DNA from 2 places in the Mesorhizobium sp. P2_E10 genome. Region 2 is predicted to be linked to the other one. Evidence: riboswitches for the same ligand, from Rfam matches in the RefSeq annotation. Region 2 holds a riboswitch; the other holds the start of a gene.

Region 1 (3,409 bases), on a different contig from region 2:
AATGACGCCGCGATTGGCCTCTTCGGTGCCGACGGACATGCGCAGCGCGTTGGGAAAGCCGTAGCCGGAAACGCGACGCAAAATATAGCCGCGTGCTGCCAGATAGTCGTCCGCCGCTGCGGCCGAATGCGCCTTGTCCTCGGGAAAGTGGATGAGGACGAAATTGCCGACGCTCGGCGTCACCCGCAGCCCAAGCCTGGTCAATTCCTCGCTCAGCCAGGCCAACCAGGTTTCGTTATGCGCCACGCTGCGCTGGACGTGGTCGCGGTCGCGGATCGCGGCAATGCCGGCCTCGATCGCCGTGGCGTTGACGTTGAAGGGACCGCGTATGCGGTTGATCGCGTCGACGATGTGCATCGGGGCGTACATCCAGCCGATCCTGGCACCACCAAGGCCGATCTTGGAGAAGGTGCGGGTCATCACAACGTTCTCGGCGCTGCCGACCAGCTCGATGCCGGCTTCATAATCGTTGCGGCGGACATATTCGGCGTAAGCCGCGTCCAGCACCAGCAGCACATGCTTGGGCAGGCCGGCATGCAGGCGGCGCACCTCCTGGAACGGCACATAGGTGCCGGTCGGGTTGTTGGGATTGGCAAGGAACACGATTTTCGTGCGCGGCGTGACGGCCGCGAGGATTGTATCGATGTCGGCGCGGTCGTCGGTTTCCTTGACCACAACCGGGACGGCGCCGGCCGACTGGATGTAGATCTTGTAGACCATGAAGGCGTGTTCGGTGATGACGGCTTCATCACCGGGAGCCAGATAAGTCTGCGCCAGCAGGCCGAGGATCTCGTCGGAACCGTTGGAGCAGATGATGTTTGCCGGGTTGAGGCCATGCACTTCGGCGATCGCTTCGCGCAGCCGCCTGGCGGTGCCGTCGGGATAGATGTCGAGCTTTCCGGCAATCTCGCGCGCCGCCTCGATCGCCTTCGGCGATGGCCCGAGCGGGTTCTCATTCGACGACAGCTTGTGGACCTTGGCGACACCGGCGGGCGCCGTGCTTTTGCCCGGCACATAGGCTTCGATGTCCATGATGCCCGCGCGCGGGGTTGGACGTGCCTGATCCGGTCTCTGGTTCATCTTCGCAATATCCGTCGAGAGTATTTCGGCTGGCGAGAACACTTCCGCCGGCAAGCCGCAGCGGAAATACAAGCCGTGGCCCGGAATGTCGAGAGGTGGCAGTGGTGCGGACGGCTGGCCGTTGACGTCGGGCCGCGCGAGTTCTAGAAGGACGCAACAGTTCCGTGGTGATTTGGCCGGTCGGCTTGCAGCCACGTTAAACAACTTGCTAAAGGGCCGTTTGCATCCTGTAACCGGCTTTGCGACGGCAATGCCGGTTTTTTGTTGTCCGCGACCGGCCGGACGACCGATGTAAGAGAGACGTGATGGCCGCTCTGCGCGCTGCAAAAACCAACAACGAGGCCGACGCACCGTCGAGCCCGGTGTTGCGTTTCGGCGCCGACAAGCCGCTCAAGCTTGACGCCGGCACGCTGTTGTCGCCGTTCCAGATCGCCTACCAGACCTACGGCACGCTGAACGATGCCCGCTCCAACGCCATCCTCGTCTGCCACGCACTGACCGGAGACCAGCATGTCGCCAACACCAATCCGGTGACCGGCAAGCCCGGCTGGTGGGAAGTGCTGATCGGCCCGGGCAAGATCATCGACACCAACCGCTTCTTCGTCATCTGCTCGAACGTCATCGGCGGCTGCCTCGGTTCCACCGGCCCCGCCTCGACCAATCCCGCCACCGGCAAGCCCTACGGGCTCGACCTGCCGATCATTACCATTCGCGACATGGTGCGCGCGCAATTGATGCTGGTCGACCATTTCGGCATCGAAAAGCTGTTTTCGGTGCTCGGCGGCTCGATGGGCGGCATGCAGGTGCTGGAGTGGGCATCGAGCTATCCAGAGCGCGTTTTCTCGGCGCTTCCGATCGCCACCGGCGCCCGCCATTCCTCGCAGAACATCGCCTTCCACGAGGTTGGCCGGCAAGCGGTGATGGCCGATCCGGACTGGCATGGCGGCAAATATTTCGACTTTGGCGCGCGCCCGGAAAAGGGGCTGGCGGTGGCGCGCATGGCCGCCCACATCACCTATCTGTCGGAAGCCGCGCTACACCGGAAGTTCGGCCGCAATCTGCAGGACCGTGAAGCACTGACCTTCGGTTTCGATGCCGACTTCCAGATCGAGAGCTATCTGCGCCATCAGGGCATGACCTTCGTCGACCGCTTCGACGCCAATTCCTATCTCTACATGACCCGTTCGATGGACTATTTCGATCTCGCCGCCGACCATGGCGGACGGCTGGCCGACGCCTTTGCCGGCACCAAAACACGCTTCTGCCTGGTGTCCTTCACCAGCGACTGGCTGTTCCCGACCGAGGAGAGCCGATCGATCGTGCACGCCCTGAACGCCGCCGGCGCGTCCGTATCCTTCGTCGAGATCGACACCGACCGCGGCCACGACGCTTTCCTGCTCGACGAACCGGAACTGTTCGCTGCCATCAACGGCTTCATCGGTTCTGCCGCCCGCGCAAGGGGGCTCAGCGCATGAGCGTCAACCGCGCCCAGCGCGTCGACCTCGAAGTCGTCGCCGATCTCATCCCGCCGCTCTCGCGGGTGCTCGATGTCGGCTCCGGCGACGGGCTGCTGCTGGAATTGCTGCAGGACAGCAAGCAGGTCGACGGTCGCGGGCTGGAACTGTCGCAGCGTGGCGTCAACGAATGCGTGGCGCGCGGCCTCTCGGTCATCCAGGGCGACGCCGATAAGGACCTCGAATTCTATCCCGACAAGGGCTTTGATTTCGTCGTCCTGTCGCAGACCTTGCAGGCGACCCGCAACCCGAAGCTGGTGCTCGACGAGTTGCTCAGGATCGGCAACCGCGCCATCGTCTCCTTCCCCAATTTCGGCCATTGGCGGGTGCGGCTGTCACTGTTCCTCAATGGCCGCATGCCGGTGACCAAGGACCTGCCCTATTCCTGGTACGACACGCCCAACATCCATTTCTGCACCATCCGCGACTTCGTCAATCTCTGCGACGAACTCGGCGCGACGGTCGAAAAGGCAACCGCGCTCGACGCCAACGGCCAGAAGATCGGCCTGTCGATGCCATGGTGGTTCTGGAATTTCTTCGGCCAGCAAGCGGTGTTCCTGCTGAAGCGGTAGTCTTTGCCTATCCCAAAACGTCCGTAGCTTTGTGGTCAACGTCGTCGACAAAAACCACGGCGGACTCCGAATCGCCGGTGCGCAGCGCCAGGATCTGATAGGCGGGCGAATGGTACCATCCGCGCACCACGTGGTTTCGGGATCTGCCAGCCGGCAGGCGGTGTTGCAATTGAGGCGCTGGCTCGTGGAATTCGCCCTCTCGGACAGGCCCCGCATCAACACTTTGTGATGACACCATCGCTT
Region 2 (3,409 bases):
ATGACGGCATCGAGGCGGCCGTTGGTCAGATCGGTGATCGCTTCTTCCTGGGTCGGATAGAGCTTGGCCTCGGCGCCGGCCTTGCCATAGACGTCCTGGGCATAATCGGCCTGGGTGGTCGACGCTTGGGCGCCCACCGTCTTGCCGGCAAGTGCCGCCGCTTCAGTCGAGGTGAGCTCGCTGTCCTTCAGGGCCACCATGGCAAGCGGCGTGGTGTAATATTTGTTGGTGAAGGCGACCTGTTTCTTGCGTTCCTCGGTGATGCTCATCGAGGCGATGATGGCGTCGAACTTCTTGGCCTGGAGGGCAGGAATGATGCCGTCCCAGTCCTGCGTGACGATCTCGCACTCGACCTTCATCTGCGCGCAAAGCGCATCGGCGATGTCGATGTCGAAGCCGACGACCTTGCCGTCCGGCGTGATGGTGTTGAACGGCGGATAGGCACCCTCGGTGCCGATCTTCAGTTTCTCCGCGGCCTGTGCCGAAAAGGAGCCGGCAGCAATGACCAACATGGCGGCGCTTGCCGCCGATAGGATCCATCTCGAAATCCGCATTCTTGTTCCCCTTGCAGTTAAGTCATCATGACGGTCGGCACAGCCAAGCATGGCGCGCCGGGTCAGGCAAGGTCTCACGGTGACAAGGAAGATCAGCGCGCGGCGCGGAAATGCTTGGACAGCTTCAGGCCTTGCGCCTGGTAGTTGGAGCCGAGATCGGTGCCGTAGAGCGCCTGCGGCCGCTTCAGCATGTGCTCGTAGACCAGCCGCCCGACGATCTGGCCATGGTCGAGGATAAACGGCACTTCGTGGCTGCGCACTTCGAGCACCGCCCGGCTGCCGGTGCCGCCTGATGCCGAATGGCCAAAACCCGGATCGAAGAAGCCGGCATAGTGAACGCGGAATTCGCCGACCAGCGGATCGAAGGGCGTCATCTCGGCGGCGTAGAGCGGCGGCACATGCACCGCCTCGCGCGACACCAGTATGTAGAACTCGTCGGGATCGAGCACCAGTTCGCCAGCGCCGCGCTTATAGAGCGGCTCCCAGAAGTCGACGACATCCTGGGCGGCACGCTTGTCGACATCGACAAGGCCTGTGTGATGCTTGCCGCGATAGCCGACCAGCCCATCCTTGTCGCCGTCGAGATCGATCGACAGCGCGATGCCGCCGCCGGAAATGTTGGGCGGCTCGGTGGCCACCAGCATCTCGGCGCGGTGCAGTTCGCTCAGCTCAGCCTCCGACAGGAGCGCATTGCCGGTGCGGAAGCGGATCTGCGACAGCCGCGAGCCGGTGCGCACGACGATCGGGAAGGTGCGCGGGCTGACCTCCAGGTAGAGCGGACCGTCATAGCCGGCGGCGATCTTGTCGAACTCGTGGCCGCGATCGGTCATCACCCGGGTGAAGATGTCGAGCCGTCCGGTCGAACTCTTCGGGTTGGCCGATGCGGAAATGTCGGCAGGCAGCGCCAGGCCTTCGAGCAGCGGCACGATGTAGACGCAGCCGGTTTCAAGCACCGCGCCTTCGGCGAGATCGATTTCGTGCAGTTTCAGCCGATCGAGCTTTTCGGCGACCTTGTGGCCCGGCCCGGGCAAAAAGGAAGCGCGCACCCGCCACGCTTTGGCGCCGAGCCTGAGATCGAGGCTGGCCGGCTGGATCTGGTCGGCATCGAGCGCACGCGGCGACTTCAGCGCGCCCGACTGGAACAACGCGGAAATATCCTGATCGGGAAGAATGCCGGTCTGCCGCAAAGCTGGCTCCGCTTGAAGGCCGCGACTCTTTTTTTGTCGCAGGTTCTTGCCGCAAAACCGTGTAACACTTTTGCGGAACCTGCTTGGTACAAACCTCTTAATCAAGCCGGGAATTGACGCAAGCGCGGTGCAGGTCTAAAGGGTCGTTATCCCGTGGTGATTTGGCCGGTCGGCTTGCAGCCACGTTAAACAAGTCGCTAAAGGACCGTCGGGCCGCAAGGCCGTATGGACCGGTTGCGACTTTCGCGGCCGGTTTTTTTGTGTCTGGAACAAAAGCGATGAGCACCAAGAAGCGTAACTGGAAGCCTCAGACAGCACTCGTGCATGCAGGGACCTTGCGTTCCCAATTCGGCGAAACGTCGGAGGCGATGTACCTCACCCAGGGCTATGTCTATGAGACGGCGCAGGCAGCCGAAGCGCGCTTCAAGGGCGAAGAGCCGGGTTTCATCTATTCGCGCTACGCCAATCCGACCGTCGACATGTTCGAAAAGCGCATGTGCGCGCTTGAAGGCGCGGAAGACGCGCGCGCCACCGCGTCCGGCATGGCGGCGGTGACCGCAGCCCTTCTGTGCAGCGCCAAGGCCGGCGACCACATCGTGGCGGCGCGCGCGCTGTTCGGTTCCTGCCGCTGGGTGATCGAGACGCTGGCGCCGAAATACGGCATCGAGGCAACGCTGGTCGACGGCACCGACATCGCCAATTGGGAAAAGGCGGTGAGGCCGAACACAAAACTGTTCTTCCTGGAAAGCCCGACCAACCCGACACTGGAAGTGATCGACATCGCCGCAGTTGCTGCGCTCGCCAATTCGATCGGCGCGCGGCTGATCGTCGACAACGTCTTTGCCACCCCCTTGCAGCAGAAGCCTTTGCAGCTCGGCGCCCACATCGTCGTCTATTCGGCGACCAAGCATATTGACGGCCAGGGACGCTGTCTCGGCGGCGTCATCCTGTCGGACAAGAAGTGGATCGACGAGAACCTGCACGACTATTTCCGCCACACCGGCCCCAGCCTGTCGCCGTTCAACGCCTGGACGCTGCTGAAGGGCCTGGAGACGCTGCCACTGCGCGTGCGCCAGCAGACCGAAAGCGCCGGCAAGATCGCCGATTTCCTGGCCGGGCGGCCGGAAATCGCCCGCGTCATCTATCCGGGCCGCGCCGACCACCCGCAGGCGGCGGTCGTCAAGAAGCAGATGTCGGGTGGCTCGACGCTGATCTGCCTCGACGTCAAGGGCGGCAAGCAGGCGGCCTTCGCCTTGCAGAACGCGCTCGACATCGTGCTGATCTCCAACAATCTCGGCGATGCCAAGAGCCTGATCACCCATCCGGCGACGACGACTCACAAGAATCTGAGCGACGAGGCGCGCGCCGAACTCGGCATCGGGCCGGGAACGCTGAGGCTCTCCGTCGGCCTCGAGGATGCGGACGATCTGCTCGCAGATATCGAGCAGGCGCTGAAGTCGGCAAAATAGGCTTCGCCCGATACGACAAGGCGCGGGCGCTCAGGCGCCCGACGGCGTCTCTTCCAGTTCGGCTGCCTTGGTGCCGATGGTCATCGCGTTGCCGCGCCAGTCGACGGCGCCGCCGAGCCAGCCGCGCACCCAGAGGGCGGGCAGCATCACGTCGCGCGCCATCAGCGCCGGGATCATGCGCGGCGACAGGTACCAGCCC

What was found. A riboswitch is a leader RNA that binds a small molecule or an ion and turns the genes downstream of it on or off. The one in region 2 is predicted to bind S-adenosylmethionine.
Region 1: linked by a shared signal. The riboswitch ahead of metX (homoserine O-acetyltransferase MetX) and the one ahead of AC1D0N_RS04425 (O-succinylhomoserine sulfhydrylase) in region 2 are both predicted to bind S-adenosylmethionine.

Annotation. Positions count from the first base shown of each region.
Region 1 is NZ_JBFUEK010000006.1:357,795-361,203, reverse strand. Features, by position in the region: gene hisC (histidinol-phosphate transaminase) at 1-1,080, opposite strand, end outside; SAM riboswitch at 1,235-1,312, shown strand; gene metX (homoserine O-acetyltransferase MetX) at 1,386-2,555, shown strand; gene metW (methionine biosynthesis protein MetW) at 2,552-3,166, shown strand.
Region 2 is NZ_JBFUEK010000001.1:914,531-917,939, reverse strand. Features, by position in the region: gene AC1D0N_RS04435 (ABC transporter substrate-binding protein) at 1-554, opposite strand, end outside; gene AC1D0N_RS04430 (2'-deoxycytidine 5'-triphosphate deaminase) at 647-1,741, opposite strand; SAM riboswitch at 1,885-1,962, shown strand; gene AC1D0N_RS04425 (O-succinylhomoserine sulfhydrylase) at 2,020-3,210, shown strand; gene AC1D0N_RS04420 (ceramide glucosyltransferase) at 3,241-3,409, opposite strand, start outside.